One region of the Kitasatospora sp. NPDC051705 genome, then DNA from elsewhere that is predicted to be linked to it. Evidence: predicted binding sites of a transcription regulator. Region 1 holds the regulator's gene; the other holds the start of a gene.
The links. Region 1 encodes HrcA, which represses chaperone genes, less so after heat shock. Its sites were predicted from a motif close to TTNGCACTCNGNNNNNCNGAGTGCNAA; they were not measured.
Positions count from the first base shown of each region.

Region 2: a site for HrcA is predicted at 8,517-8,543, ahead of groES (co-chaperone GroES). Genes of this name have one in related genera too.

Region 1 covers NZ_JBITCO010000003.1:142,061-157,086, reverse strand. The annotation lists gene ACIA8Q_RS05575 (PhoH family protein) at 1-718, opposite strand, end outside; gene ACIA8Q_RS05570 (ribonuclease Z) at 894-1,817, opposite strand; gene ACIA8Q_RS05565 (histidine triad nucleotide-binding protein) at 1,826-2,179, opposite strand; gene ACIA8Q_RS05560 (RDD family protein) at 2,224-3,015, opposite strand; gene ACIA8Q_RS05555 (PDZ domain-containing protein) at 3,182-6,445, opposite strand; gene ACIA8Q_RS05550 (16S rRNA (uracil(1498)-N(3))-methyltransferase) at 6,530-7,279, opposite strand; gene dnaJ (molecular chaperone DnaJ) at 7,397-8,539, opposite strand; gene hrcA (heat-inducible transcriptional repressor HrcA) at 8,616-9,650, opposite strand; gene htpX (zinc metalloprotease HtpX) at 9,914-10,834, shown strand; gene ACIA8Q_RS05530 (hypothetical protein) at 10,938-11,522, shown strand; gene ACIA8Q_RS05525 (DUF3097 domain-containing protein) at 11,554-12,381, shown strand; gene ACIA8Q_RS05520 (Uma2 family endonuclease) at 12,390-12,944, opposite strand; gene hemW (radical SAM family heme chaperone HemW) at 12,985-14,214, opposite strand; gene ACIA8Q_RS05510 (long-chain fatty acid--CoA ligase) at 14,306-15,026, opposite strand, start outside.
Region 2 covers NZ_JBITCO010000005.1:152,158-167,183, reverse strand. The annotation lists gene alr (alanine racemase) at 1-589, shown strand, start outside; gene ACIA8Q_RS08910 (alpha/beta hydrolase) at 586-1,803, shown strand; gene tsaE (tRNA (adenosine(37)-N6)-threonylcarbamoyltransferase complex ATPase subunit type 1 TsaE) at 1,920-2,417, shown strand; gene ACIA8Q_RS08900 (hypothetical protein) at 2,607-2,801, shown strand; gene ACIA8Q_RS08895 (hypothetical protein) at 2,830-3,399, opposite strand; gene tsaB (tRNA (adenosine(37)-N6)-threonylcarbamoyltransferase complex dimerization subunit type 1 TsaB) at 3,562-4,218, shown strand; gene rimI (ribosomal protein S18-alanine N-acetyltransferase) at 4,242-4,730, shown strand; gene tsaD (tRNA (adenosine(37)-N6)-threonylcarbamoyltransferase complex transferase subunit TsaD) at 4,723-5,814, shown strand; gene ACIA8Q_RS08875 (hypothetical protein) at 5,811-6,071, shown strand; gene ACIA8Q_RS08870 (polysaccharide deacetylase family protein) at 6,152-7,063, shown strand; gene ACIA8Q_RS08865 (methyltransferase domain-containing protein) at 7,093-8,259, opposite strand; gene groES (co-chaperone GroES) at 8,684-8,989, shown strand; gene groL (chaperonin GroEL) at 9,107-10,735, shown strand; gene ACIA8Q_RS08850 (LysR family transcriptional regulator) at 10,929-11,924, shown strand; gene ACIA8Q_RS08845 (WhiB family transcriptional regulator) at 12,028-12,354, opposite strand; gene ACIA8Q_RS08840 (response regulator transcription factor) at 12,915-13,526, shown strand; gene shbA (RNA polymerase sigma factor ShbA) at 13,865-14,581, shown strand; gene guaB (IMP dehydrogenase) at 14,835-15,026, shown strand, end outside.

The sequences.
Region 1 (15,026 bases):
CGACCTCGATGGTGCCGGCCGCCATCAGGCGCGGGATGGAGTCCGGGTCCATCATGTCGTGCAGCGCGTCGTAGAGCGGGCGCAGGTACGGGTCGATCTTCTCGTAGAGCGTGCCGGGCAGGAAGCCCAGCCGCTCGCCCGCCTCGACCGCCGGGCGGGTCAGGATGATCCGGTTGACCTCCTTGGCCTGCAGGGCCTGGACGGCCTTGGCCATCGCGAGGTAGGTCTTGCCGGTACCGGCGGGGCCGAGGCCGAAGACGATCGTGTGCTTGTCGATCGCGTCGACGTAGCGCTGCTGGTTGAGGGTCTTGGGGCGGATCGTGCGGCCCCGGTTGGACAGGATGTTCGCGGTGAACACCTGGGACGGCGCCGGGCTGTCCGGGTCCTCCGCGGCACCGCGGAGCATGGCGATGGAGCGCTCCACGGAGTCCTCCGTCAGGGGCTGGCCGGTGCGCAGCACCAGCATCATCTCGGTGAAGAGCCGCTGCACGAGCGCGACCTCGGCGCGGGCTCCGGTGGCGGTCACCTCGTTGCCGCGGACGTGGATGTCGGCGGCGGGGAACCCCTGTTCGATCACCCGCAGCAGTGAGTCCGCGGTGCCGAGCAGGGTGACCATCGGGTGCTTCTCGGGGATGACGATCCGGGCGCTGACGCGGCCGTCGTCGGCCGGTTCGGGGCGCGACTGTCCGTTGGTACGGGTCTGCGATGTGTCACTCATAGGTCGGCGCTGGGGCCTGCCTCATCCCATCCGTGGTGTCGTGTGCCGCTCGGTCCTCCGGGGCACCAGGGTACGCCGCGCACGTGATCGCCGCGGCGGGCGGCGGGGCCGCACCCGACGATGCTGCGGCAGATCGCGGGGCGGCGCGAGCCCTTTTCGGCGTGCTCCGCGCGGTTCAGCCCTGCCGCCTCGGCGGGACGGGCACCCGGGCGAGGTCCTCGGCGAGCACCAGGTGCCCGTCGAAGTGCTTGCGGGCGTCGGCCAGGTGCTGCCCGAGGTCCGGGTAGCGCTGGGAGAAGTGGGTCAGCACCAGGGTCCGCGCGCCGGCCTCGGCGGCGACCTTGGCGGCCTGCCCGGCGGTGAGGTGGCCGTGGTCCTCGGCGAGGCGGGCGTCGGCGTCGGTGAAGGTCGACTCGACGACCAGCAGGTCGGTGCCCTCGGCCAGTTCGTGGACGCCGTCGCAGAGCCGGGTGTCCATCACGAAGGCGAAGCGCTGGCCCGGCCGGGGCTCGCTCACCTCGTCCAGGGTGACCAGCCGGCCGTCGACCTCGGTCGCGCCCTCGTGCTGCAGCCGGCCGACCGCGGGGCCGTGGACGCCGAGGGCGGCGAGCCGCTCGGGCACCAGGCGGCGGCCGTCCGGCTCGGACAGCCGGTAGCCGAAGGACTCCACCGGGTGGGAGAGCCGCACGGCGTCCAGGGCGAACCGGGCGCCGGGCGCCGGCAGCGGGCCCGGCTCGTCGATCGGGCGGGGGCGCAGCACGGCCGTCTCGTGGAAGGCGGTGGCGTGCCGCAGCCGCTCGAAGTAGACCTCGCCGGAGGCCGGGAAGTAGACGTCCACCGGGTGGGGGACGCGGTCCAGGTTGATCCGCTGGATCACCCCGGCGAGCCCCAGGCAGTGGTCGCCGTGGAAGTGCGTCACGGCGATCCGGGTGATCTGGGTGGCCGAGACCCCGGCGTGCAGCATCTGCCGCTGGGTGCCCTCGCCGGGGTCGAACAGCAGGCCCTCGCCGTCCCAGCGGAGCAGGTAGCCGTTGTGGTTGCGGTGCCGGGTGGGCACCTGGCTGGCGGTGCCGAGGACGACGAGTTCGCGCTGTGACACGGAGAGCCTCAGACCATGCTCTCGGTCATCGGCTTGCCGCCGAGCACGTGGACGTGGGCGTGGAAGACCGTCTGGCCGGCGCCGGCCCCGGTGTTGAAGATCAGCCGGTAGTCCTCGATGCCCTCGTCCCGGGCCACCGCGCCCGCCTCGGCGAGCAGTTCGCCGGCGATCTGCGGCTCCGCGGCGGCCAGCGCGGCGGCGTTCGGGTAGTGGACGTGCGGGATGACCAGGACGTGCACCGGGGCCTTGGGGGCGATGTCGCGGAAGGCGAGCACGCGCTCGGTCTTGCGCAGGACGGTCGCCGGGATCTCGCCCGCCACGATCTTGCAGAACAGGCAGTCGGACTGCGGCTCGCCGGCCATCGGCTACTCCTCGGGTTCGGGTCGCGGGGCGGTACGGCGGCAGCCTAGCCGAGCCGCCCGACCGCCTGCTGGTACTCCTGCAGGTGCTTCCAGCGGACGGAGCGCATCCCGACGATGTCGCCGTCGTCCAGGTCGAAGTCCTCGGACAGCAGGGTGACCGCGAGGAAGACGAAGCCGAGCAGCCAGCGCCGGGTCAGCCGCCAGGTGTTCGGGCGCATGACGCCCTTGCGGCGCACCACCCGCATCGCCAGGATCCCCTTGCCCACGCTGAACCCGGTCAGGCGGGCGAGCACCACCTGGTTGAGGAAGGACGCGGCGAGTCCGACCAGCAGCAGCGCCACGAAGTAGGGCACGGCCGGGCCCGCGGCGTGGGACGCGTGGCCGGCCACCGCGTGCGCGGCGGGCCTGGGACGGCTGGCCGCGTTGGCGGCGACGAAGCCGAGGCCGACGGCGAACAGGAAGTCGAGCACGATCGCCAGGAAGCGCCGACCGCCGCCCGCCTCCTTGGGGCAGGGCGGCCGGTGCGCGGCGGGCTGCGGCTGCCCGTACGGCTGCTGGTGGGGCGCCTGCTGGTAGGGCGGGTACGGCGCCTGCGGCGGCTGGGGCTGCTGGTACTGCGGCTGCCCCGGGTACGGCTGGGCCTGCGGGTTCCGGCCGTGGGCGCCCTGCCCGTACGGGTCCTGGCCGTACGGGTCCTGGCCGTACGGGTCCTGGCCGTACGGGTTCTGCCCGTACGGGTTCTGGCCGTGGGCGCCCTGCCCGTACGGGTTCTGCCCGTACGGGTCCGGGTGCTGCCCGTACTGCTGCGGTTGCGGCTGCGGATAGCCCTGTGCCATGTGCTCCCCCGTGAGCTGTGGATGCTCGTTCCCGATCGGGATCGATCAAGAACAGCCCCGCATCCTACTCACCGCCCGGAGCGGGAAGTCGGCCCGTCCGACTTCCCGCTCCGCCGGCCTCCCCCGCCGCCGGCTTCCCCCGCCCCCGGGTGCGCGGGCGGCCCCGCTACTCCCAGGGCAGCGCGGGCGCCGGCCGGGCCGGGGTCGCGGCGAGGGCCTCCAGCGCGATCCGGACCCCCTCGGCCAGCTGCGGGTCCTCCCCGGCCGCCCACTGGTGCGGGGCGAACGGCACCTCGACGTCCGGGTCGACGCCGTGGTTCTCCACGCCCCAGCCGTAGGTCTCCAGCCAGAACGCGTACTTGGGCTGGGTCACCAGGGTGCCGTCGACCAGCCGGTACCGGCTGTCGATGCCGATCACCCCGCCCCAGGTCCGGGTGCCGACCACCGGGCCGAGGCCGAGCGCCTGGATCGCGGCGTTGACGATGTCGCCGTCCGAGCCGGAGAACTCGTTGCAGAGCGCGACCAGCGGCCCGCGCGGCGCGTCACCGGGGTAGGGCAGCGGGCTGGCGATGTCCCGGGCGACGTCCCAGCCGACGATCCGGCGGGCCAGCTTCTCGATCACCAGCTGCGAGGTGTGGCCGCCGCGGTTCTCCCGGATGTCGACGACCACGCCCTCCCGGGCCATCTCCGAGCGCAGGTCGCGGTGGATCTGGGCCCAGCCGGTGGTCTGCATGTCGGGGACGTGCAGGTAGCCCAGGCGCCCGCCGGACAGCTCGCGCACCGCGGCCCGCCGCCCGGCCACCCAGTCGTGGTAGCGCAGCGGCTCCTCGTCGGCGAGCGGCACGACCACCGGGTGCCGCTGGTCGGTGCCGTCCTTTCCGGCCACCGTCAGCTCGACCGGCTGCCCGGCGGTACCGGCCAGCAGCGGGGCCGGGCCGGTGACCGGGTCGACCGGGCGGCCGTTCACGGCCAGGACGGCGTCCCCCGGGCGGACGGCCGCGCCGGGCGCCGCCAGCGGCGAGCGGGCCCGCGGGTCGGAGGACTCGCCGGGCAGGATCCGGGCGATCCGCCACTGGTCGCCGTCCTTGACCAGGTCGGCCCCGAGCAGGCCCTGGCGCCGGGCCGGCTCGGTGTGCAGGCCGTGCGGCATCACGTAGGCGTGCGAGGTGCCGAGCTCGCCGTGCACCTCCCAGAGCAGGTCCACCAGGTCGTCGTGGGAGCCGACCCGGTCGACCAGCGGCCGGTAGCGGTCCAGGACGCCGTCCCAGTCCACGCCGCCCAGGTCGGGGCGCCAGAAGTTGTCCCGCATCAGGCGGCCGTTCTCGTCGAACATCTGCCGCCACTCGGCGGCCGGGTCCACCGTCACCCGCAGCCGGGCCAGGTCGACGGCCACCTCGTCGTCCTCGCCGCCCGCCTTGTGGTCGGCCGGGACGATCCGCAGCTCGCCCTCGTCCAGCACCGCCACCCGGGTGCCGTCCCCGCTGACCGCGAAGGAGTCGAGCCCGTGCACCAGCTGCTCGGCGCGGCGCTTGCGCAGGTCGAAGCGCTCCAGGGTGGGCCGGGGCCGCTCGTCCTCCAGCGAGGCCGCCTCGTCGCCGAGTTCGCCGAGCAGCGGGACCCGGCTCCACAGCACGCCGTCCTTGACCGCCCGGAGCGAGTCGAAGCGGCCGCCCTCGACCGGGAACGGGACGATCCGGTCGGCGATGCCGTCCAGGTCGACCCTGGTCACCGGCGCGGCGTCGGCGGCGGCCTCCTCGCCGTCCGCCTTCTTGCCGCGCGGCTCGTCCTCGTCCCCGCCGATCGAACGCCCGGCCCGCTGCGGCCCGAACGGCGACGGCGTGTCCGCGGCCAGCGTGATCAGGTACGGGCGGCAGCCGTTGGGGAACGACAGGTCGAAGACGTGCGAGTCGTAGACCGGGTCGAAGTTGCGCACCGACAGGAACACCAGGTAGCGGCCGTCCGCGGTGAACGCCGGCGAGGTGTCGATGAAGCGCTGCTGGGTGGCCTCGCCGACGGTGCGGGTGGCCAGGTTGGCCAGCACGATCTGGCGCAGCGAGTACGGGCCCATCCCCGGCACCGGGCGCGACCACGCCAGCCACGCCGAGTCCGGGCTGAAGGCCAGCCCGCTCACCTCGCCATCGGTGCTGCGGGCCAGCTCGTGCACGGTGCCGTCGGCGAGCGAGACCAGCAGCACCCGGCCGTCGTGCACGCCGAGCGCCGCCTGCTTGCCGTCCGGCGACACCACCAGGGAGTTCACCCGGCCGAGCTGCCCGGCCGCCAGCCGTCGGCGCTCGGCGCCCTGCACCGCGGGGGCGAACTCCAGGGCGTCCTCGCCCTCGGCGTCGCTGACCCAGAGCACGCCCTGCCCGCCGTCCTCGCCCGGGACGACCCGGGCCAGCCGGGCGCGCACGCCCGGCGTCTCGTCCAGCACCCGGGCCGGGCCCTCGCGGTGGGTCAGCCAGTGCACCCCGCCGCGCACCACCACGGCGCTCGCCCGGCCGGTGCGGTCGGGGGCGACGGACTCCAGCCAGTGCGCGGCGTACACCGGGCGCGGGCGGCGGCCGCTGCGCGGGCCGGCCAGCCGGACGTCCGGGCGGCGCGCCTCGGCACCGTCCAGGTCGTCCAGCAGCCAGAGGTCGCCGGCGCGGTGGAAGACCACCCGGGTGCCGTCGGTGCTGGCGTTGCGGGCGTAGAAGCCGTCCGGGGAGGTGGTGTGCCGGCGCAGGTCCGAACCGTCGGGGAGGCTGGAGTACAGCTCGCCGACGCCTTCGTGGTCGGAGAGGAAGGCGATCCGCTCCCCCACCCACAGCGGCGAGGAGAGCTGGCCGTCCAGCTCCTCGTGGACGCGGACGAACTCGTCCCGGCCGATCCACAGCTTGCCCGCCCGGCCGCCCCGGTACCGCTTCCACCAGGCCGGCTCGCGGTTGTTGACGGTGGCCAGCAGCACCCTCCCCCGGTCCTCGGCCGGGTCGGCACCCGCGCCGTCCGGCTCGAGGGCGAGCCCGCCGACCGGTCCGTACGGCAGCCGCTCCGACGCGCCGCCGTCCAGCGGCACGGCGTGCGCCCAGGTGCGGCGCAGCGTGGCCTCGCCCGCGGTGGTGGTGGCGATCGGGCGGCCGTCCGCCGTCCAGCCCTGCAGCTGGGTCTGGTCGCTGCCCCAGTGGGTGAGCCGGCGGGAGGGGCCTCCGTCGACCGGCACCACGTGCACCTCGGGCGCGCCGTCCCGGGTGGAGGTGAAGGCGATGTGCCGCCCGTCGGGGGCGAACCGGGGGTGGTGGACCGGCAGGTGGTCGGCCGTCAGCCGCCAGGCCCGGCCGCCGTCCAGCGGGGCCAGCCAGACGTCGTTCTCGGCGACGAAGGTGATCAGGTCACCGTGCAGATGGGGGTGGCGCAGGTAGGCGCCCGCAGGGGTGCTCAGGGGTTCCGTCACGCGGCCAGCGTAGGCACGTGCGCGTACGACGCGCTCCGCTTTTCGCAGACTCCGGCGCCCGGGCGAGCCGCCCGGTCCGGCCGGTCAGGACCAGCGGCCGGTGCGCCCCAGCAGCAGTGCGCCGGCGGCCACGCCGGCGGTCGAGGTGCGCAGCACCGAGGGGCCCAGCCGGTACGGCCCGGCGCCCGCCTCGGCGAAGGCCGCCAGCTCCTCCGGGGAGACCCCGCCCTCCGGGCCCACCACCAGCACCAGGTCGCCGCCCTCCGGCAGCCCGGCGTGCGCCAGCGGCCGGGAGCCCTCCTCGTGCAGCACGGCGGCGAACGCCGCGGCGGCCAGCACCGGCGCCAGCTGCCGGGTGGTCATCGGCTCGCGCACCTCGGGGAAGCGCAGCCGGCGGGACTGCTTGCCCGCCTCCCGGGCGGTGGCCCGCCACTTGGCGAGCGCCTTGGCGCCCCGGTCGCCCTTCCACTGGGTGATGCAGCGGGAGGCGGACCACGGGATCACCACGTCCACGCCGACCTCGGTCATGGTCTCCACCGCCAGCTCGCCGCGGTCGCCCTTGGGCAGGGCCTGGACGACGACGATCCGCGGCGCCGGCTCCGGCTCCCGGCGCACCGCCGCCACCGCGACGTCGATCGCGTCCTTGCCGAGCACCTCGGCGACCGTGCCGTCCACGCCCAGGCCCAGGCCGTCGGCGAGGGTCACCGCCTCACCGGCGGTCAGCCGCTTCACCGCGGCCGCGTGCCGCCCCTCCGGCCCGTCCAGGCGCACCACGGTGCCGGGCGCGGCGGCGGCGATCCGCTCGGTCTCGACGACGAAGACGGGGGCGGTCATGCGGGGAACCTCCGGTGGTGGGGCGGAGCGGGGGCGCTCCGGCTGGGCGGGCACGCGAAACCGGGCGGGCACGCGAAAGGGGTGCCGGGCGGATCCCCGGCACCCCCGCGCGGACGGCTACCGGCCGTTGAACGCGTCCTTCAGGCGCGAGAACAGGCCCTGCTGGCCCGGCGCGAACTGGCCGGCCGGCCGCTCCTCGCCGCGCAGCACCGCGAGCCGGCGCAGCAGCTCCTCCTGCTCGGCGTCGAGCTTGGTCGGCGTCTGCACCTCGACGTGCACTATCAGGTCGCCGCGGCCGCCGCCGCGCAGGTGGGTGATGCCCCGCCCGTGCAACGGGATCGACTGCCCGGACTGGGTGCCCGGCCGGATGTCGACCTCCTCCAGCCCGTCGAGGGTCTGCAGCGGCACCTGGGTGCCGAGCGCGGCCGCCGTCATCGGGATGGTGACGGTGCAGTGCAGGTCGTCCCCGCGCCGCTGGAAGACGGTGTGGGTGGTCTCGGCGATCTCGACGTACAGGTCGCCGGCCGGGCCGCCGCCGGGGCCGACCTCGCCCTCGCCGGCCAGCTGGATCCGGGTGCCGTTGTCGACGCCCGCCGGGATCTTGACGGTCAGGGTGCGGCGGGCGCGCACGCGGCCGTCGCCGGCGCACTCCGGGCACGGGGTCGGCACGACGGTGCCGAAGCCCTGGCACTGCGGGCAGGGGCGGGAGGTCATGACCTGGCCCAGGAAGGACCGGGTGACCTGGGAGACCTCGCCCTTGCCGCGGCACATGTCACAGGTCTGCGCGGAGGTGCCGGGGGCCGCGCCCTCGCCGCTGCAGGTGGTGCAGGTGACCGCCGTGTCGACCTGGAGCTCCTTGGTGGTGCCGAACGCGGCCTCCTCCAGGGTGATCTCCAGCCGGATCATGGCGTCCTGCCCGCGCCGGGTCCGCGAGCGCGGTCCGCGCTGGCCGGCCGCGGCGCCGAAGAAGGCGTCCATGATGTCCGAGAAGCCGAATCCGGCCGCGCCGGCGCCGAAGCCGCCCGCGCCCGCGCCGCCGCCCGGGGACAGCGGGTCGCCGCCGAGGTCGTAGACCTGGCGCTTCTGCGGGTCGGAGAGCACCTCGTAGGCGGCGTTGATCTCCTTGAACCGCTCCTGCGTCTTCGGGTCCGGGTTGACGTCCGGGTGCAGTTCGCGTGCCAGGCGCCGGAACGCCTTCTTGATCTCGTCCTGCCCCGCATCCCGTCGGACGCCGAGTACCGCGTAGTAGTCCGTGGCCACCAAATGCTCCGCTTGTTCCGCCTGTAGAAGTGCTGCGACTGGACACCGCCGTTACCCGTGCAACGGCGGTCGATTGCTACGACTCGGCCAGGATCTGACCCACGTACCGCGCCACCGCACGCACCGCCCCCATTGTGCCCGGATAGTCCATCCGGGTCGGACCGATCACACCCAGTTTGGCCACGCTCTCGTCGCCCGAACCGTAACCGACCGACACCACCGAGGTGGAATTCAGCCCCTCGTAGGCGATCTCGCGCCCGATCCGGACCGTCATCCCGGCGTCCGCGGTCTCACCCAGGAGGCGGAGCAGGACGACCTGCTCCTCCAGGGCCTCCAGCACCGGCTGGATGGTGAGCGGGAAGTCGTGGCCGAAGCGGGTCAGGTTGGCCGTGCCGGCCAGCATGATCCGCTCCTCGTTCTGCTCGGCGAGCGCCTCGAACAGCGTCGCCAGGACGGTGGTGACGGTCGGCCGGTCCGCCTGCTCGAACATCGCCGGGAGCTCCTCCAGGAACCCCGGCACGTCCGGCAGCCGCTGGCCGGCGGCCCGCGCGTTGATCCGGGCCCGCAGGTCCGCCAGGACCGTCTCGCCGACGGTGCCCGGGCAGTCCACCATCCGCTGCTCGACCCGGCCGGTGTTGGTGATCAGCACCAGCATCACCTTGGTCGGGGCGAGGGCGACCAGCTCGATGTGCCGGACGGTGGAGCGCGACAGCGACGGGTACTGCACCACCGCGACCTGCCGGGTCAGCTGCGCGAGCAGCCGCACCGTGCGGGCCACGGTGTCGTCCAGGTCGACGGCGCCGTCCAGGAAGTGCCGGATCGCCCGGCGCTCGGGGGCGCTCATCGGCTTGATCTCGGCGAGCTTGTCGACGAACAGGCGGTAGCCCTTGTCGGTGGGGATGCGCCCGGCACTGGTGTGCGGCTGGTGGATGTAGCCCTCCTCCTCCAGCGCCGCCATGTCGTTGCGCACGGTCGCCGGGGAGACCCCGAGGTTGTGCCGCTCCACCAGGGCCTTGGAGCCGACCGGCTCCTCGGTCCCCACGTAGTCCTGGACGATCGCGCGGAGCACGGCGAGCTTGCGGTCGTCCAGCTGGCGGATCTCACCGGCCATGGGGCACACACCTCCGTCTTCGCACGTTGTCCGTCTGTGTCACAGATGCTGCCGACCGCTCCGGGAAGGCCCCGGATCCGGTGACCGCCCTGGCACTCTGAACCTACGAGTGCCAGAACCGTACCTGCCAGTGTAAGGCCCGGGCCTTGAGGCAGGAACGGCCCGGCCGGAGTGATCCTGCCCGCAGTTCCCGGCGCGGGGGTGGTGCCGTGGGGCCGTCCGGGTGGCAGCATCGGAAGCGACGGCGAATGGAGGAGCAAGCGATGTCGAGCTCGGGCCAGCACACCCGTTTCGCGCCCGACCGCGGTCTGACCGGCCGCATGGTCGTGACGATGTTCGTGATCGGGTTGCTGTACGTCGGTTTCACCGGCCTGCTGATCGCGCTCCTGCGCGGCGCCTGGCCACTGATCGTCCTCATCTCCGGCGGGCTGTTCGTGGCCCAGTTCTGGTTCAGCGACAAGATCACCGAGCGGGCGATGGGCGCCCACCAGGTGAGCCCGGAGCAGTACCCGCAGCTGCACGGCACCATCGACCGGCTCTGCGCCCTCGCGGACATGCCCAAGCCCCGGGTGGCGGTCGCCGACAACGACATGCCGAACGCCTTCGCCACCGGCCGCAACCCGCAGAACGCCGTGGTCTGCGTCACCACGGGGCTGCTGCGCCGGCTGGAGCCCGAGGAGCTCGAAGGGGTCCTCGCCCACGAGCTGTCGCACGTCGCCCACCGGGACGTCGCGGTGATGACCGTCGCCGGGTTCCTCGGCGTCCTCGCCGGCGCGATGACCCGGATCGCGGTGTACGGCGGCTTCATGGGCGGCGGCCGCAACAACAACGACCAGAACGCGGCCATCGTCGCCCTGATCATCCCGCTGGTGTCGATGGTCGTCTACGCCATCAGCTTCCTGCTCACCCGGCTGCTCTCCCGCTACCGGGAGCTCGCCGCCGACCGCGCCGCCGCCCAGCTCACCGGCCGGCCCAGCGCCCTGGCCTCCGCCCTGACCAAGGTCACCGGGCAGATCGCCGCCATCCCCAGCAAGGACCTGCGCCAGGCCCAGCCCTACAACGCCTTCTACTTCGCCCCCGCGCTCGGCGCCCGGGAGACCGCCGCCCAGCTGTTCTCCACCCACCCGACGCTGGAGAAGCGGCTGGACCAGCTGGCGAAGATCTCCGAGCAGCTCGGCCGCTGACCGCGGGGCTCCCCCGCCCACCGCCGCCGCGCCGCCTCACCGGCCCGCCGCCTCGTCACCCCTCCGCCCCGCCACCCCTCCGCCTCGACGCGAAAGGACCACCGTGGGAATCCTGGACGCCCTGTTCGGCCGCACCAAGCCCGTCAAGCCCGACCTCGACCAGCTGTTCGGCGTGCCGTCCGCCGCCCTCACCCTGGAGGCCGGGGCCGGGTTCACCCCCACCGGGCTCGGCTCGGTGTGCTTCGCCGCCGTCGAGGGCGCGGCCTTCGGCCAGGTCGAGCAGCAGGTGCGGGAGCTGCTGGACGCCGACACCGAGCGCGGCGGCGTCCCGGTGGAGGCCTCCAAGGACGGCTACGGCTACTCCTGGCTGCTCGCCCGGCACACCCCCGAGGAGCTGCCCGAGCTGGTGAACGACCTGCACGCGGTCAACAGCGAGCTGGAGGGGAACGGCTTCGGGCCGCAGCTGCTCTGCTCGCTGGTGGGCTTCCGCGACCCGCAGGGCCGGTCGCTCGCCCTCGTCTACCTGTACAAGCGCGGCACCTTCTACCCCTTCGCGCCGATGCCCGGCGGCGGCGAGCGGCGCAACAGCCCGCTCGAACTGCAGGTCAACGCCCTGCTCGGGAACGACCTGCGGCTGGAGAAGGACCTCAGCCGCTGGTTCCCGGTCTGGGGCGCGCCCGGACTCTGACGGTCCGTCCGCACTCCCTATAGTCGCCTGCATGCGCAGCCGCCAGTACGGACCCGACCTGACCCCGCCGTGGAAGAAGCAGACCCCCGCCCCGGAGGTGCCGGCCGACCGGGACCTGGTCGTCGAGGAGGCGGCCACCGGCTTCTGCGGCGCGGTGGTGCGCTGCGAGAAGACCGCCGAGGGCTTCACCGTCACCCTGGAGGACCGCTTCGGCAAGCACCGGGTGTTCCCCCTGGTGCCGCGCGGCTTCCTGCTGGACGGCCGGGTGGTCACCCTGGTCCGCCCGGCCGGCCCCGCCCCCGCCCGCACGCCCGGCCGCACCGCCTCCGGCTCGGTCGCCGTCCCCGGCGCCCGGGCCCGGGTGGCGCGCGAGTCGCGGATCTACGTCGAGGGCCGGCACGACGCCGAACTGGTCGAACGCGTGTGGGGCGACGACCTGCGCATCGAGGGCGTGGTCGTCGAGTACCTGCAGGGCGTGGACGACCTGCCCGCGATCGTCGCCGAGTTCGCCCCCGGCCCCGGCCGGCGGCTCGGCGTCCTGGTCGACCACCTGCTCCCCGGCACCAAGGAGCACCGGATCGCCGCCCGGGTCACCGGCGACGCCGTCCTGGTCGTCGGCCACCCGTACGTCGACGTCTGGCAGGCCGTGAAGCCCTCCTCGGTCGGCATCCCCGCCTGGCCCGACGTCCCCCGCGGCGAGGACTGGAAGCAGGGCACCTGCCGCCGCCTCGGCTGGCCGGCGGACACCCCCGCCGCCTGGAAGCACATCCTGTCCCGGGTGAACAGCTACAAGGACCTGGAGCCCGAGCTCCTCGGCCGCGTCGAGGAGCTCATCGACTTCGTGACCCTCCCGGACTGACGTCCGGATCAGAGCGTTCCGAACTCACCGGTCTCCAGGGTCATCCCCAGGACGTCCACGGGGATCGGGTCCCCGAACTTGGTGGTGCGCCCGGACCAGTAGTCCGGAACGCCCGAGGCGGTCGCCGTGCGCGGCTCGGTGAGCATCAGGCACTCGCCCTTCGTCGGATCGACGATCAGGTAGACCGGGATCATCCCCCCGGCATAGATCTCCCGCTTGACGTGGTAGTCGCGGTGGACGCTCGTCCTCGAGACGACCTCGACGACGAGCGTCACCGCCGGTGCGGGGACCAGACGCCCGGGGCCCTCGACGGCGCCCCGCTCGATCACCACCAGGTCGGGCTGCGGCTCGCTGCCGTCCGCGGGGAACGCCACGTCCTGGGTCTGGAGCCGGTGCCAGCGGCCACGGGGAATCTGGTCGACGATGGACTCGATGATGAGGTTGTGGACCATGTCCGGCCCGGCCGTCATCACGATTTCCCCCCTGATGAGCTCGGCCTTGACGCCTTCCGGGACCTCCAGGTTCTCGAAGATCCCCGTCATCCGGTCATCGATGGCGGTCACTGCGCGCTCCCTCCGACGGCTGACACCACGTTAACGGCCGTCAGTCCACCAGGTCACGCACGACCGCGTCGGCGAGCAGCCGGCCCTGGAGGGTCAGGGTGGCGCGGCCGTCGGCGTACGTCCCCGCGGCGAGGAGGCCGTCGGCGAGGTGGCGGTCGGCGGCCCGGCGGCCCGCGGCGGTGAGCAGCTCCAGGGGGATGCCCTCGGCGAGGCGCAGTTCCAGGAGGACGCGCTCGACGCGGCGGTCCTCCTCGGTGAGGACCTCGCGGGCCTGCGCGGGGGTGCGGCCCTCGGCGAGGGCCTGCGCGTAGGCGGCCGGGTGCTTGGCGTTCCACCAGCGCACGCCGCCGACGTGGCTGTGCGCGCCGGGGCCGGCGCCCCACCAGTCGGCTCCGGTCCAGTACAGCTCGTTGTGGCGGCAGCGGCCCTCCGGGGTGGTGGCCCAGTTGGACACCTCGTACCAGGAGTAGCCGGCGGCGGCGAGCGCCTGCTCGGCGATCAGGTAGCGGTCGGCGTGCACGTCGTCGTCGATCATCGGCAGTTCGCCGCGCTTGACCCGGGCGGCCAGCCGGGTGCCCTCCTCGACGATCAGGGAGTAGGCGGAGACGTGGTCCGGTCCGGCGCCGATCGCGGCGTCCAGGGAGGCCCGCCAGTCGTCGTCGGACTCGCCCGGGGTCCCGTAGATGAGGTCCAGGTTGACGTGCTCGAAGCCGGCCCCGCGGGCCTCGGCGACGCAGGCCTCGGGGCGGCCGGGCGTGTGGTGGCGGTCGAGCAGCTGCAGGACGTGCGGGCGGGCGCTCTGCATGCCGAAGGAGATCCGGTTGTAGCCGCCCTCGCGCAGCTCCGCCAGGTAGGCCGGGTCGACGGACTCCGGGTTGGCCTCGGTGGTGACCTCGGCGTCCGGGGCGAGCCCGAACTCCTCGCGCAGCGCGGTGAGCATCTTCACCAGGTCCCGGGCGGGCAGCAGGGTGGGGGTGCCGCCGCCGAGGAAGACCGTCTGCACGGGGAGGTCGACCGGGCCGAGCACCTTGCGGGCCAGCCGGATCTCGGCGACCACGTTGTCCGCGTAGGTCTCCTGGGAGGCGACGGCCCCGGAGGAGCGCAGCTCGGTGGCGGTGTAGGTGTTGAAGTCGCAGTAGCCGCAGCGGCTGGCGCAGTACGGCACGTGCAGGTAGAAACCGAACGGCCGCTCGCCGAGCCCGGTCAGGGCGTGCGCGGGCAGGGAACCGTCGGACGGCACCGGATCGCCGTCGGGGAGTGCGGAGGGCATGACCCCATTGTCCCGTACGGCCCGGGTATCCCGTGCGGCCCGCGCCCCCGTACGGCCCGCGACCGGGCGCGGACCGTACGGGGCGGGTGGCTCAGGCCTCGTTGGCGCCCGCGTACATCGCGGTGACGGCGTCCGCGTAGGTCCGCTCGACCACCGGGCGCTTGATCTTCAGGCTCGGGGTGAGCTCGCCGTGCTCGATGTCGAGGTCACGCGGCAGCAGGTGGAACCGCTTGATCGTCTGCCAGCGCTGCAGGTCCGCGTTGAGCCGCTTGACGAAGCCCTCGATCAGCTGGTGCACCTGCGGGTCGGCGACCACCTCGGCGTAGGACCGGCCGGCCATGCCGTGCTCGGCCGCCCACGGCATGATGACCGCCTCGTCGAGGCCGATCAGCGCGGTGCAGTAGTTGCGGCCGTTGCCGATCACCAGGATGTTGCTGACGAACGGGCAGACCGCCTTGAACTTGCCCTCGACCTCGCTGGGCGCGACGTACTTGCCGCCGGAGGTCTTGAACAGGTCCTTCTTGCGGTCGGTGATCCGCAGGAAGCCGTCGGCGCTGAGCTCGCCGATGTCCTCGGTGTGGAACCAGCCGTCGGCCTCCAGCACCTCGGCGGTCTTCTCCGGCAGGTCGTGGTAGCCGCGCATGATGCCGGGGCCGCGCAGCAGGATCTCGCCGTCCTCGGCGATCCGGACCTCGGTGCCGGGCAGGGCGCGGCCGACGGTGCCGATCCGGACGTCCTCCTCGCGGTTGACGCAGGAGCCGGCGCTGGTCTCGCTGAGCCCGTAGCCCTCCAGGATCGGCACGCCGGCGCCG
Region 2 (15,026 bases), on a different contig from region 1:
GGAGCAGGCCGAGGCGGCCGGGCTGCGCCCCGAGGTGCGGCACCTGGCGAACTCGCCGGCCACCCTGCTGCTGCCGGGCTCGCACTTCGACATGGTCCGCACCGGTCTGGCCGCGTACGGGCTGTCGCCGGTGCCCGAGGTGGGCTCGCCGGCGGACTTCGGGCTGCGCCCGGTGATGGCGCTGACCGCGCGGCTGGCGCTGGTCAAGCACGTCCCGGGTGGGCACGGCGTCAGCTACGGCCACCACTACGTGACGCCGGGCCCGACCACGCTGGGCCTGGTCCCGGTCGGCTACGGAGACGGCGTCCCGCGGCACGCCAGCGGCACCGGACCGGTGCAGATCGGCGGCAAGTGGCGCACCGTGGCCGGCCGGGTGGCGATGGACCAGTTCGTCGTGGACCTGGGCGGGGACGTCCCCGAGGTCGGCGACGAGGTGCTGCTGTTCGGCAGCGGCGAGCGCGGGGAGCCGACCGCCGAGGACTGGGGCCGGGCCTGCGGCACCATCTCGTACGAGATCGTCACCCGGATCGGCGCCCGGGTGCCGCGCCGCTACCTGGGCGGCAGCCACCTCGCGGGCCTGACGGCATGACGGAGGGACCGGACGGGAGCAGCCCGGTCGCGGCGGTGGCCAAGGCGGCCGGTGCGGCCTCCGGGGTGAGCCGGGCGGGCGTGATCGGGATCTCGGTCGGCGTGCTGGCGGCCGGTGCGGCCGCGGGCGTGGCGATCGAGCGGCTGACCGGCGCCCGGGCGACCCGCCGCCGGGCCCGCGCCCAGCTGGACGCCGAGGCCCCCTACGGTTCGCTGCGCGGGCGCCCGCGCCGGGTGGCCGCACCGGACGGCACCGAGCTGTACGTCGAGCTGGACGGCCTCGCCGCCGAGCCGTCCGGAGCCGCCGGCACCGGCGCCGAGCCGCTGACGGTGGTGTTCTGCCACGGCTACTGCCTCAACCAGGACAGCTGGCACTTCCAGCGGGCCGCACTGCGCGAGAGCGCCCGGCTGGTCTTCTGGGACCAGCGCAGCCACGGCCGCTCCGAGCGCTCCCGCTCCTTCCTGGCCGGTGAGCCGGCCAGCATCGACCAGCTGGGCGGCGACCTCAAGGCCGTGATCGACGCCGTCGCCCCGACCGGGCCGCTGGTGCTGGTCGGCCACTCGATGGGCGGCATGACGGTGATGGCGCTGGCCGACCAGTTCCCGGAGCTGTTCCGGGAGCGCGTCGCCGGGGTGGCCCTGATCGGCACCCTGGCGGGGGACTGGAACGAGGTCAGCCTCGGCCTGCCGTCGGCCGGCGCGAAGCTGTTCAAGCGGGTCGCCCCCGGGGTGATGCGGGTGCTCGGCCGCCAGGTCGAGCTGGTGGAGGCGACCAGGCGGCTGGGCGCGGACGTCGCCGCCGTCTTCTACCGGCGGTTCTCCTTCGGCGGCCGGGACGTCGACCCCGGCGTGGTGCGCTTCGCCGAGCAGCTGCTGGACGCCACCCCGATCGACGTGGTCGCCGAGTTCTACCCGGTCTTCGGGGCGCACGAGAAGTACGGGGCACTGGCCGCCCTGCGCGGCCTGCCGGCGCTGGTGCTGGCCGGCACGAAGGACCTGCTGACGCCCTCGGCGCACAGCGAGGCGATGGCCGAGCGGCTGCCGGGCGCCGAGCTCGTCCTCGCGGAGGGGGCCGGACACCTGGTGATGCTGGAGTGCCCGGAGCTGGTCGACCAGGAGTTGACGGCGCTGCTGCGCCGGGCCGCGGACTTCGCCGGCGCCGCGCCGCCGCCGGGGGCCGCACCGCCGCCCGGTGCCGTCCTCGATCCGTCCTGAGCCCCGGCCCGCCGCCGCGGGCCCCCGCGCGGCGCACGCCGGGCCGGTGATGTGGCACGGTAGCGGGGGCGGCCGGTGGTCGGCGCGCCGCACGGACCGAAGGGCACGACACGCGCATGGGCACGCACGCCACTCTGACCGTCCCCACCCCGGAGCGGATGGGCCGGCTCGGCCGGGAGCTGGCCGCCCTGCTGCGGCCGGGCGACCTGGTGCTGCTCTCCGGTGAGCTGGGGGCGGGGAAGACCACGCTGACCCGCGGCCTGGGGGAGGGGCTGCAGGTCCGCGGCGCGGTGACCTCGCCGACCTTCGTGATCGCCCGGGTGCACCCGTCGCTGGTCGGCGGCCCGGCGCTGGTCCACGTGGACGCGTACCGGCTCGGCGGGGACCTGGACGAGATGGAGGACCTCGACCTGGACGTCTCGCTGCCCGAGTCCGTGGTCGTGGTCGAGTGGGGCGAGGGCAAGGTCGAGCGGCTGTCCGACGACCGTCTGGAGGTGCGGATCGAGCGCGCCCTGGGCGACGGCGCCGACGGGGACGACCTGGACCCCCGCCGGGTGCTGCTGACGGGCGTCGGCCCGCGTTGGACGGGTGTCGCCCTGGAGGCGCTCGCCTGAGCCGTCCGGGCGCGCGGGCGTCCGGGGGATGCCCGGGCTCCGGGGGCTCCGGGGCGATCGGCGCGCGACGGGGCGCCCACCCCGGGCGTGCGCCGTTTTGCCGACAGGCTGTCGGGAAGTGTTGCGGGCGGGGTGCCGGGCGTGGTGGGATGGTTGCTGCGGTTAGGTCTGCCTAACTAGGGAGGCGCCATGTCGAGCACCACCCCCGCCCCGGAGCGCGCCGTGCGCGGCACCGGGGCCGGAGAGTCCGCCCGTCGCGCCCAGGGGGCGCCGATGCGGGCCCTGCTGGCCGCCTGCGCGGCCGCCGAGGCGGTGTCCACCCCGCCCGAGCCGGAACCCCGCCCGGCCGTGGAGCCGGAGAGCGGAGCTCCCCGGGCCGCGTGATCCGGCGCCGGGCCACCGCGACCCGCCGTCAGGCGACCACGACCACCTTGGTGCCGTTCGGCGCGAAGTCCCAGAGCAGCTGACCGTCCGGTCGGCCGCTGCGGATGCCGCCGGTCTTGGCCTTCGGGTCGGCGGTCACCGTCGCGCCGTCCATGGCGGCGCTGAAGCCGAACACCACGCCGTTCTGCTGCGCGAAGCGCACCACGTGCTCGATCGGCCGGCCGTCCGTGCCGGTGGTGTTGGGCGTGCGGCTGTAGACCGCGTAGCTGCCCGGGGCGGGCTCGACCGAGCCCGGGGTGACCTGGAAGGCGGCCGCGACCTGCGGGTTCTTCTTCGGGTCGACCAGCCAGACGTAGTGGCTGCCGACCGAGTAGACCACCCGGGTGCCGCTGCCGGAGGTCGTCGGGAGCGCCGGGACCGTCGGGGTCGCCGACGCGGTCGGCGTCGCGGAGACGGCCGGCCCGCTGGACGTCGTGGTGCTGGCGGCGGGCTTCGCGCCGCCCGCCCGGTCCTGTGCGCCGTTGGCCTGGAAGGCCAGCAGGCTCACCACCGCCAGGGCCCCCAGGGTCAGCCCCGTGACCACCACTCCAGGACCCATCTTCGCCACGTCGCGCTCCCGCCGCCGTCCCTTTACGTACGGGCCCCATCGTGCCAGGTCCGCCCGGCCGGTTCGCAGCGGCTCGGATGTGTGTTCCTCGGTGGCACACCCTCACGATCGGCCGATCGTCCGGTCGGAGCAGCCTCGGTCTAACCTTGACCCGTGCTGCTGCTCGCGTTCGACACCGCCACCCCCGCCGTCACCGCCGCCGTCCACGACGGCACGGCCGTCCTCGCCGAGACCCAACAGGTCGACGCCCGGCGCCACGGCGAACTGCTCCTGCCCGCGATCGACGGCGTGCTCCGGTCGGCCGGCGTCGACAAGCAGCAGCTCACCGGCATCGCGGTGGGCGTCGGCCCCGGCCCCTACACCGGCCTGCGGGTCGGCCTGGTGACCGCCGCCGCGCTCGGCCACGCGCTCGGACTGCCGGTGCACGGCGTCTGCACCCTGGACGCGATCGCCTTCCAGGCGCGCGCCGAGGGCCTGGCCGGGGAGCCGTTCACCGTCGCCACCGACGCGCGCCGCAAGGAGGTCTACTGGGCCTCGTACGACGCCGACGGCCGGCGCACGGAGGGCCCCGCCGTGGACCGCCCGGCCGAGCTGACCCCGGGCCCGTGCGCGGTCGGGGCCGGGGCGCTGCTCTACCCCGACGCCTTCCCCGGCGCGCACGGCCCCGAGCACGTGTCGGCCGGCGCCCTGGCCGGCTTCGCCGCCGCCGAGCTGGCCGCCGGGCGCGAGCTGCTGCCGAACGTCCCGCTGTACCTGCGCCGCCCGGACGCCCAGGTCCCGGCCGGCTACAAGGCGGTGCTCCCGGCGTGAACCACGGCACCACCCTGCGCCCGATGCGCTGGTGGGACATCGATCCGGTGATGGAGCTGGAGCTGGAGCTCTTCCCCGAGGACGCGTGGTCCCACGGGATGTACTGGTCCGAACTGGCCGAGACCCACCCCGGCGGCACCCGCCACTACACCGTCGCCACCGCCGCGGACGGCAGGATCGTCGGCTACGCCGGACTGATGGCCGTCGCCGGCGAGGGCGACGTCCAGACCATCGCCGTCGACGGCCGCCACCAGGGCGGCGGCCTCGGCACGGCGCTGCTCACCGACCTGATCCGGGAGGCCGCCCGGCGCGGCTGCGCCGAACTGCTGCTGGAGGTGCGGGTGGACAACCCGCGCGCCCAGCGGCTGTACGAGCGCCACGGCTTCGAACCGGTGGGCATCCGGCGCGGCTACTACCAGCCCGCCAACGTCGACGCGCTGGTGATGCGCCTCGACCTCCCGAGCACTGACAGCACTGACCCGAAGGACATTGAGGACACCCGCCATGGCTGACGAACCGCTCGTCCTCGGCATCGAGACCTCCTGCGACGAGACCGGCGTCGGCATCGTGCGCGGCACCACGCTGCTCGCCGACGCGGTCGCGTCCAGCGTCAACGACCACGCCCGCTTCGGCGGCGTCGTCCCGGAGATCGCCAGCCGCGCCCACCTGGAGGCGATGGTCCCCACCATCCAGCGCGCCCTGGACACCGCCGGGGTCAAGGCGAGCGACCTGGACGGCATCGCGGTCACCGCCGGCCCCGGCCTGGCCGGCGCGCTGCTGGTCGGCGTCAGCGCCGCCAAGGCGTACGCCTGGGCGCTCGACAAGCCGCTGTACGGGGTCAACCACCTCGCCTCGCACATCTGCGTCGACCAGCTGGAGCACGGCCGGCTGCCCTCGCCGACGATGGCGCTGCTGGTCTCCGGCGGGCACTCCTCGCTGCTGCTCAGCGAGGACATCACCACCGACGTCCGGCCGCTCGGCGCGACCATCGACGACGCGGCCGGCGAGGCCTTCGACAAGGTGGCCCGGGTGCTCGGCCTGGGCTTCCCGGGCGGCCCGGTGGTCGACCGCACCGCCCGCGAGGGCGACCGCAAGGCGATCGCCTTCCCGCGGGGTCTGAGCGGGAAGAACGACCCGGCGTACGACTTCTCCTTCTCCGGCCTGAAGACCGCCGTCGCCCGCTGGGTGGAGGCCAAGCGCCGGGCCGGCGAGGAGGTGCCGATCGCCGACGTGGCGGCGTCCTTCCAGGAGGCCGTCACCGACGTGCTCACCCGCAAGGCCGTCAAGGCGTGCAAGGAGAACGGCGTCGACCACCTGATGATCGGCGGCGGGGTGGCCGCCAACTCGCGGCTGCGCGAGATGGCCCAGCAGCGCTGCGACCGGGCCGGGATCCGGCTGCGGGTGCCCCGGCCGGGCCTGTGCACCGACAACGGCGCGATGGTGGCGGCGCTCGGCTCCGAGATGGTCTGGCGCGGTCGCACGCCGTCCGCCTTCGACCTGTCCGCCGACTCCTCGCTGCCGGTGACCGAGGTGCACGTCCCGCACACGGGCCTGCACGGCCAGGCCTACGACGCCCTCGGCGGTGGCACGTCATGACCGTCGCCGCCATGTGGGAGGCCCGGGCCGCCGACGGCCGCGGGGCCGAACTCACCGCCTGGGTGCGGGAGGTGGCGCTGCCGGCGCTGCGCGGCTCGGCCGGGCTGGAGCGCACCGAGCTGTTCGGCGCGCCCGGTGAGCGGGTGCTGCTGATCACCTGGTGGGCCGGCGAGGCCGTACCGGTCGCCGAACCGCCGGCCGAACTGCTCGGCCGCCCGGTGCACCGCTGGTCCTTCACCAGTCAACACGTCGAGTAGGGCCTCACCGGGAACCGCGACCCGGCCCGTTACCGTGCATAGCTGATAAGAAGCTGGACGGATCCGGGGAGCGCGGTGCGGTGAGCAGGGACGGGCGGAGCAGGACCAGGACGTACGCGGTGGGGGCGCTGGCCCTGCTGGCCCTGGCCACCGGATGCGGGGACAACGGCGGCGGCACCGCCGCCGCCCCGGCCCCTGCCGGGACCTCGGCGGGCGTGCCGCAGCCCACCGGCGGCGCCGCGTCGACCGGCCCGGCCGGCACGCCCGCCCCCGCCCCGGCGGCCGGTGACGCGGCGGCCTGGGCGAAGTGGAACCTCAAGCCGCTGGCGCCGGCCCCCGCACCGCCCGCCGACAAGCCCGTCAAGCTCGAACGGACGGGCACCGTACCGGTGTTCAGCGACATCAAGACGAGCGACAAGGTCGTCTTCATCACCATCGACGACGGCGCCGAGAAGGACCCGAAGTTCGTCGAGATGCTGACCGAGCTGAAGGTGCCGATCTCGATGTTCCTGACCAAGGACATCGTCAAGAACGACTACGGCTACTTCAAGCCGCTGCAGGCCCTGGGCAACCACATCCAGAACCACACCGTCAGCCACCCGGTGATGAGCAAGATCCCGCCGGAGAAGCAGAAGTCCGAGATCTGCGACGACCAGGCCGCGCTCACCCAGCAGTACGGCACCGCCCCGCTGCTGTTCCGCCCGCCCTTCGGCGACGGCGCCAACACGCCGACCCTGAACACCTCGGTGCAGCAGTGCGGCCCGCGCGCGATCGTGCTGTGGCGCGAGTCGATGCAGATCCACGACATGCAGTACCAGGCGGCCGACAAGAAGCTGAAGTCCGGTGACATCATCCTGGCGCACTTCCGTGGCCCCAAGGAGCTCAAGGGCGCCACGATGACCCAGATGTTCGCCGACCTGCTGGCCCGGATCCAGGAGCAGGGCTTCTCGGTGGCCCGGCTGGAGGACTACATCCAGCCCCCGGCCTCCTAGGAGCCGTCCGGGAGCCGCCCGGCGGCCCGTCAGGCCGGGTGGCCGAGCATCATCAGCGGGCCGTGGTCGGTGCGGCTGAGGATCACCGTGACGGAGTTCGGGCCCGAGGGCTTGAGCTGGCGGCGCAGCTCCTCCGGGGTGATCGCCATCCCGCGCTTCTTGATCACCACCGTGCCGACCCCGCGCTCGCGCAGCAGCGCCTTCAGCTTCTTGATGTGGAACGGCAGCACGTCGGTGAGCTCGAAGGCGTGCGCGTACGGGGTGGGGACCAGGCGGTCCGAGGTGAGGTAGGCGATCTTCGGGTCGATCAGCCGGCCGCCCACCTGCTCGGCCACCTCGGCCACCAGGTGGGCCCGGATCACCGCGCCGTCCGGCTCGTACAGGTAGCGCCCGACCGGGCCGGCCGGCGGGTCGGGCAGGTCGCCGCCGGTCAGGCTGGCGGCCTGCGGCAGCAGGGTGGCGCGGTGCGGTCGGGAGGCCCCGGTGCCGAACCAGAGCACCGCCTCCTTGACGTCGCCGTGGTCGGAGACCCACTCCGCCTCGGCGTCGGCCGGGACGGCCTCGTGCGGAATGCCCGGGGCGACCTTCAGCGCGCCGATCGGGGTCCGGCGCCCGGCCTCGATCGCCCAGGACAGCGGCGGGGCGTACGCCTCGGGGTCGAACACCCGGCCGCGGGCGGTCCGCCGGGCCGGGTCGGTGAACACCGCGTCGTAGCCGGTCACGTCCACGTCGGCGACGTCCGCGCACTCCACCCGGACCAGGTCGGACAGGCCCAGCGCGGCCGCGTTGGCGGCGGTGGCCGCGCAGGCCGCCGGGTCCCGGTCGACGGCCAGCACCTCGATGCCGGCCCGGGCCAGCGCCAGGACGTCCCCGCCGATGCCGCAGCACAGGTCGGCCAGGCGCCGGACGCCCAGGTCGGCGAAGCGGCGCGCCCGCCACTCGGCCACGCTGCGCCGGGTGGACTGCTCGACGCCGTTGGGCGTGAAGTACATGAGGTCGGCGTCCGCCCCGAACTTCGCCCGCGCCCGCTGCCGCAGCCGGGCCTGTCCGAACGCCGCCGACACCAGCTCCGCCGGGTGCCCCCGCCGCAGCCGGGTGGCCAGCGCCAGCTCCTCCTCGGGCGCGAACTCGCGCAGCTCGGCGAGCAGGGCCTGGCCTTCGGCGGTCAGCAGGGGCTGGAGGTTCTCGGTGTCCACGGGCCCATTCTGACCGGTTCCGGAGGAACCCCGCGGATCCCGGCCAGCCGCGGCGGAGCGGGAGGGCGGGGCGGGCCCGGGCGCCGGCGCCGACCCGGATCCCGGTCGGCGCCCGGCGGTTTCGGACCGGCCGCCGCGGAGCAGGAAGGCGGTGACCGGCACGGCGCCGGGCAGCGGGCCGGGCGACGCCTCCCCGGCCTCCCCGGCCGCACATGTGTACGACCACCCGTCCGTTGCCGGGATCCGCGGGCGCGCCGTTGGCACTCTGGTTGACTGAGTGCTAACACGGGCCTATGGTCGTCCTTGGCACTCCCCACTGGGGGAGTGCTAACGCGAAGACGCGTGCCTGACCCCCGCGACGGCAGGCCCGCAGGTTCGCTCCTACCCGTTAGAAACCCCGTAATCTCCGAAGGGGAGCTCGGACGTGACCACCAGCAGCAAGGTTGCCATCAAGCCGCTTGAGGACCGCATCGTGGTCCAGCCGCTCGACGCCGAGACCACCACGGCCTCCGGCCTGGTTATCCCGGACACCGCCAAGGAGAAGCCCCAGGAGGGCGTCGTCCTGGCCGTCGGCCCGGGCCGCTTCGAGGATGGCCAGCGTCTGCCGCTCGACGTCGCCGTCGGTGACATCGTCCTGTACTCGAAGTACGGCGGCACCGAGGTGAAGTACCAGGGCGAGGAGTACCTCGTCCTCTCCGCCCGCGACGTTCTCGCCATCATCGAGAAGTAAGTCGTCCCGACCCGCCCCGGATCCGTGTCACTTCGTGACAGTGGCCCGGGGCGTGGTCGTTGGTTCACGTAATCCGGCGACCGGTGGGCCGGTCGCAGCCCCGAAGGAATAGGGAACATGGCGAAGATCCTGCAGTTCGACGAGGACGCCCGCCGCTCGCTGGAGCGCGGTGTCAACAAGCTGGCCGACACCGTCAAGGTGACCATCGGCCCCAAGGGCCGCAACGTCGTCATCGACAAGAAGTTCGGCGCCCCGACCATCACCAACGACGGTGTCACCATCGCCCGTGAGGTCGAGCTGGACGACCCGTACGAGAACCTCGGCGCGCAGCTCGTCAAGGAGGTCGCCACCAAGACGAACGACGTCGCGGGTGACGGCACCACCACCGCCACCGTGCTGGCCCAGGCCCTGGTCAACGAGGGCCTGCGCAACGTCGCCGCCGGTGCCGGCCCGGCCGCCCTGAAGAAGGGCATCGACAAGGCCGTCGCCGCCGTCTCCGAGCACCTGCTGTCCGTCGCCCGCGAGATCGAGGGCAAGGACGACGTCGCCGCCGTCGCGTCCCTCTCCGCGCAGGACACCCAGGTCGGTGAGCTGATCGCCGAGGCGATCGACAAGGTCGGCAAGGACGGTGTCATCACCGTCGAGGAGTCGAACACCTTCGGCGTGGAGCTGGACTTCACCGAGGGCATGCAGTTCGACAAGGGCTACCTGTCGCCGTACTTCGTCACCGACGCGGAGCGTCAGGAGGCGGTCCTCGAGGACCCGTACATCCTGATCAACCAGGGCAAGATCTCCTCCATCCAGGAGCTGCTGCCGCTGCTGGAGAAGATCCTGCAGGGCGGGGCCTCCAAGCCGCTGCTGATCATCGCCGAGGACGTCGACGGCGAGGCGCTGTCCACCCTCGTGGTGAACAAGATCCGCGGCACCTTCAACGCCGTCGCCGTCAAGGCCCCGGGCTTCGGCGACCGCCGCAAGGCGATCCTCGGCGACCTGGCCACCCTGACCGGCGGCACGGTCATCTCCGAGGAGGTCGGCCTCAAGCTCGACCAGGTCGGCCTGGACGTGCTGGGCACCGCCCGCCGCGTGACCATCACCAAGGACGAGACCACCGTCGTCGACGGCGCCGGTGACGCCGAGGCCGTCGCCGGCCGCGTCGCCCAGATCAAGGGCGAGATCGCCGCGACCGACTCCGACTGGGACCGCGAGAAGCTGCAGGAGCGCCTGGCCAAGCTGGCCGGCGGCGTCTGCGTCATCAAGGTCGGCGCCGCCACCGAGGTGGAGCTGAAGGAGCGCAAGCACCGCCTCGAGGACGCCATCTCGGCGACCCGCGCCGCGGTCGAGGAGGGCATCGTCGCCGGTGGTGGCGCCTCCCTCGTCCACGCCGCCAAGGTGCTGGAGGACGGCCTGGGCCTGTCGGGCGACGAGGCGACCGGTGTCGCGGTCGTCCGCAAGGCGCTGCACGAGCCGCTGCGCTGGATCGCCCAGAACGCCGGCCTCGAGGGCTACGTCATCACCCACAAGGTCGCCGAGCTGGAGACCGGCCACGGCTACAACGCGGCCACCGGCGAGTACGGCGACCTGCTGAAGGCCGGCGTCATCGACCCGGTCAAGGTCACCCGCTCCGCCCTGGAGAACGCCGCCTCGATCGCCTCCCTGCTGCTCACCACCGAGACCCTCGTGGTGGAGAAGAAGGAGGAGGAGGCCGACAACGGTCACTCCCACGGCGGCCACGGCCACTCGCACTGACGCCCGAACCGTCTGACCGGAGGCCCGGCCGCACCCCTCACGGGGCGCGGCCGGGCCTTCCGGCTGTGTTTTCGCCCGCTCGCGGGAGGAGGGCTCGGGGCGGGGCCGTCGGCCGTTGGCCTTCCGGCTGTGTTCCATCCTTCAACTATCAGTAGAATTTTGCGCACAGCAAAGATTGCCTTATAACTGAGGCATGATCGAGGCCCGCCACCTGCGCGTCCTGCGTGCCGTCGCCCGCACCGGCTCCTTCTCCGCCGCCGCCCGCGAGCTGGGGTGCACGCAGCCCGCCATCAGCCAGCAGATGAAGGCCCTGGAGAAGTCGGTGGACACTCCGCTGGTGGTCCGTTCGGGCCGGGGCATGCAGCTCAGCGAGGCCGGGCGGGTGCTGCTCAAGCACGCCACCGGGATCCTGGCCGGGCTCTCCGCGGCCGAGGAGGAGGTGGCCGCGATCGCCGGGCTGCGGGCCGGGCGGGTGCGGCTGGTCTCGTTCCCGACCGCGAGTTCCACCCTGGTGCCGCCCGCTGTCGCCCGGCTGCGGGACGGCCATCCGGGGGTGCGCGTGTCGCTGGTCGAGGCGGAGCCGCCGGAGTCGCTGGCGATGCTGCGCGGCGGTGAGTGCGAGATCGCGCTGGCCTTCCGGTACCCGCAGTCGAACGGTGCCGCGGCGCTGCCGGCGCCCGCCCACGGGACGCCGCGCGAGGCGCGGGCCGAGGCCAACCTGGAGGCGCAGCAGCTGAGCGCCGGCACCGACTGGTCCGATCTGGTGGTCACCCCGCTGCTCGACGACCCGCTGGTGGGGCTGCTGCCCGCCGCGCACCCGCTGGCGGGCCGCGGCGGGCCGGTGGGGCTGGCCGAGCTGGCGGAGGAGCAGTGGATCGCAGGCTGCCCGCAGTGCCGGGGGCACCTGGTGGAGCTGTGCGCGGGGGCGGGCTTCGAGCCGCGGATCGACTTCGCGACCGACGACTACCCGGCGGTGGTCGGCCTGGTGGCGGCCGGGCTGGGGGTGGCGGTGCTGCCCCGGCTGGCACTGGAGTCGGTGCGCCCCGACGGGGTGTCGACGGTGCCGGTGCGGACGGCCGCGGGGGCGCCGGCGGTGCGGCAGGTGGTCGCGCTGACCCTGCCGGACCTGGCCGAGGTGCCGGCCGTGGCGTTGATGCTGGAGCGCCTGGCGGGGGCGGCCGGCCGCTGAGGCCCGGCGGCCCCGCGGCGGCCCCGGGTGCCCCGGGAGCGGGGTGGAGCAGCCTGAGGCGCCGCGAAGAAACGTTTCTTCACGGCAGGCCGTCGAGGCGGGGCTAGCGCTGCGCGATGGCCGGCGGGGTCAGCGGGACCTCGACCAGCCGGTGCCGGGAGCGGCCCAGCATCTCCTCGCGCTCGTCCTCGGTCATCCCGCCCCAGACGCCGTACGGCTCGCGGACGGCGAGCGCGTGCGCCGCGCACTCGGTGATCACCGGGCAGCGCATGCAGACCTCCTTGGCGCTGGCCTCGCGCGAACTCCGCGCGGCCCCGCGTTCGCCCTCGGGGTGGAAGAAGAGCGAGCTGTCCACGCCACGGCAGGCTGCGGAGAGCTGCCAGTCCCACAGGTCCGCGTTGGGGCCGGGGAGGCGGGAGAAATCTGCCATGGCTCATTCCCTTCAGAGGCTCGCCCCCCGTGGGCCGGCGCTCGGCCGGCTGCTGCCGGGTGCGCGGCGGGGCGTCGATGCACTGGTGTGGACACCTGGAAATATGACTTACGGCAACTCCATGGACAAGTCACCCACAGAGTTGCACAACAGTCAATGACCATACGAAAGCTATAAAAACGGGCAAAGTGGGCAATGACTTCGACGGGCGCGGACGTGGCAATCGGGTGGCCGACGGGCGCGCGAGGCTCCGCACCGGTGTGCGGGTCGTACGCCCACCGCGCGCGAGCTGCGCAAAAGTGCGGCGTGTGCACCGCGATGCGGCTGATCGGTAATGAGTTGGCCACGTACAGTGGTGGAGATGGCCCTGAAGGCCGTAACTCATTCGAGTGACGGTCGTTGGAAGTGCGGAGGCGGTTAGCGGGCGCCGGACGTCGGGAACGATCGCGGGGAAGTTGAGGCGATCAGCACGGACTCTGTCGCCGATCGGCCGTGTCGGAGAGGTTCGTACCAGCCAGGAGGCTCAACGTGACGCGGATCAGCTGCGGAGGACGACGGTCATGACTTCCGTTCTCGTTTGCGACGATTCCCCGCTCGCCCGCGAGGCGCTTCGCCGCGCCGTCGCGACCGTACCCGGGGTGGACCGGGTCACCACCGCGACGAACGGGGAGGAGGTCCTCCGCCGCTGGGTGGCCGACCGCTCCGATCTCGTCCTGATGGACGTCCGGATGCCCGGCCTCGGCGGGGTCGAGACGGTCCGGCGGCTGCTGTCCGCCGATCCGGGCGCGCGGATCATCATGCTCACCGTCGCCGAGGACCTCGACGGCGTCGCGCTCGCGGTCGCCGCGGGCGCCCGCGGGTACCTGCACAAGGACGCCTCGCGCGCCGAGCTGCGGGCCACCGTCACCCAGGCGCTCGCCGACCCGACCTGGCGCCTCGCGCCGCGCCGGCTGCGCAGCCCCGACATGGGTGCCGCCCCCACCCTGACGGCGCGTGAGATCCAGGTGCTGGAGGGCATGAGCCACGGGCGCAGCAACGCCGAGATCGGCCGCGAGCTCTTCCTGTCCGAGGACACCGTCAAGACCCACGCCCGGCGGCTGTTCAAGAAGCTCGGGGCCTCCGACCGCGCGCACGCGGTGGCGCTGGGCTTCCGCTGGGGCCTGGTCCGCTGACCACCGCCGGCGCCGCCGGGTGCGGCGCGCCGCCGGTGGTTCCCGGGGCGGACGCCGTACGGGCGTGTGACGTTACGGTCCCGAGGTTGCACCATGGAGGAGTGGAGCACCTCGGGGACCAGCGGACAGGCACTGCGGCGAACCACGCAGCCGCAGGACACTCGGCGGACGGCGCGACGGACGGGACCGCCGACCTCGGCGGGGCGGGAGGCGGCACGGTGCAGGAGGGGCCGGTGGTGCGCGGCGGCACGCCGTACGGCGCCGCAGCGCATAACGTTCCGGTGCACAACTCCGGACGCGGTGCCGCGTTTTCCCGATCGACCAGGCACCATGGACCGATGCGCGACGACGTCGCCGGCGCGGCCGGCCAGGCGGACCCGGTGGAGGCCGAGCCCTCCGCCCCGGGTGGCGGTCCGTCGTACGCCGACCCGGGCGGTCCGGGCTCGGACCCGGGCCCCGACCGGCCCCCGGTGCTCGGCACGGGGAGTTCGCCGCTGGTGGGCGAGCTCGTCGCGGCCGCCGTCCGCGGTGAGGGCCCGGCCATCGACGCCCTGCTCGCCTACGTCCACCCGCTCGCGCTGCGCTACTGCCGCGGCCGGCTCGTCCGGCTGCCGGGTGGGGCCCGGCACCACGTGGACGACGTCGCGCAGGAGGTCTGCGTCGCGGTCCTGTGCGCGCTGCCCCGCTACAAGGACCAGGGGAGGCCGTTCGAGGCCTTCGTCTACGGCATCGCCGCGCACAAGATCGCCGATCTGCAGCGGGCCGCGATGCGCGGGCCCGGCTCGACCGTGATGCCGCAGGACGACCTGCCGGAGGTGCCGGACGAGGCGCTCGGCCCGGAGGAGCAGGCGCTGCTGAGCAGCGACGCGGCCTGGGCCAAGGAGCTGCTCTCCAACCTGCCGGCCCGTCAGCGCGAGCTGGTGCTGCTGCGGGTGGCCGCCGGGCTGTCGGCGGAGGAGACCGGCGAGGTGCTGGGGATGTCGCCCGGCGCCGTCCGGGTGGCGCAGCACCGCGCGCTCAGCAGGCTGCGGGCGCTCGCGGAGGAGTCCTCCTGAGCCGTCGGGCCCGCCGGAATGGGACGGCGGCGCCCGGTGTTGTCAAGGGCACACGAGGACACATTCCCGGTGCCAGTACCATGGGGTATCGGCGCCTGGGCGGGTTGCCAAAGTTTCGCGGGTGAGTGTGCGGTTCTCCTGGAGGTTCCTCCAAAACCACCCGGCTTTCGGCGGTCTGCGCGAGTGAGCGATGAACGCGCCCCCACCCTCAGGGCGTGAGCGGATTAGGCCGGCCACGGAAGGTACCCCCGAAATGTCTTACAACGCCGCAGGCGTACCCGAGAAGTTCGCCATGCTCGGGCTCACGTTCGACGACGTCCTGCTGCTGCCCGGGGCCTCCGCGGTGCTGCCGAACGAGGTGGACACCTCCTCGCGGATCTCCCGGAACGTCCGCGTCAACATCCCGCTGCTCTCCGCGGCGATGGACAAGGTCACCGAGGCCCGG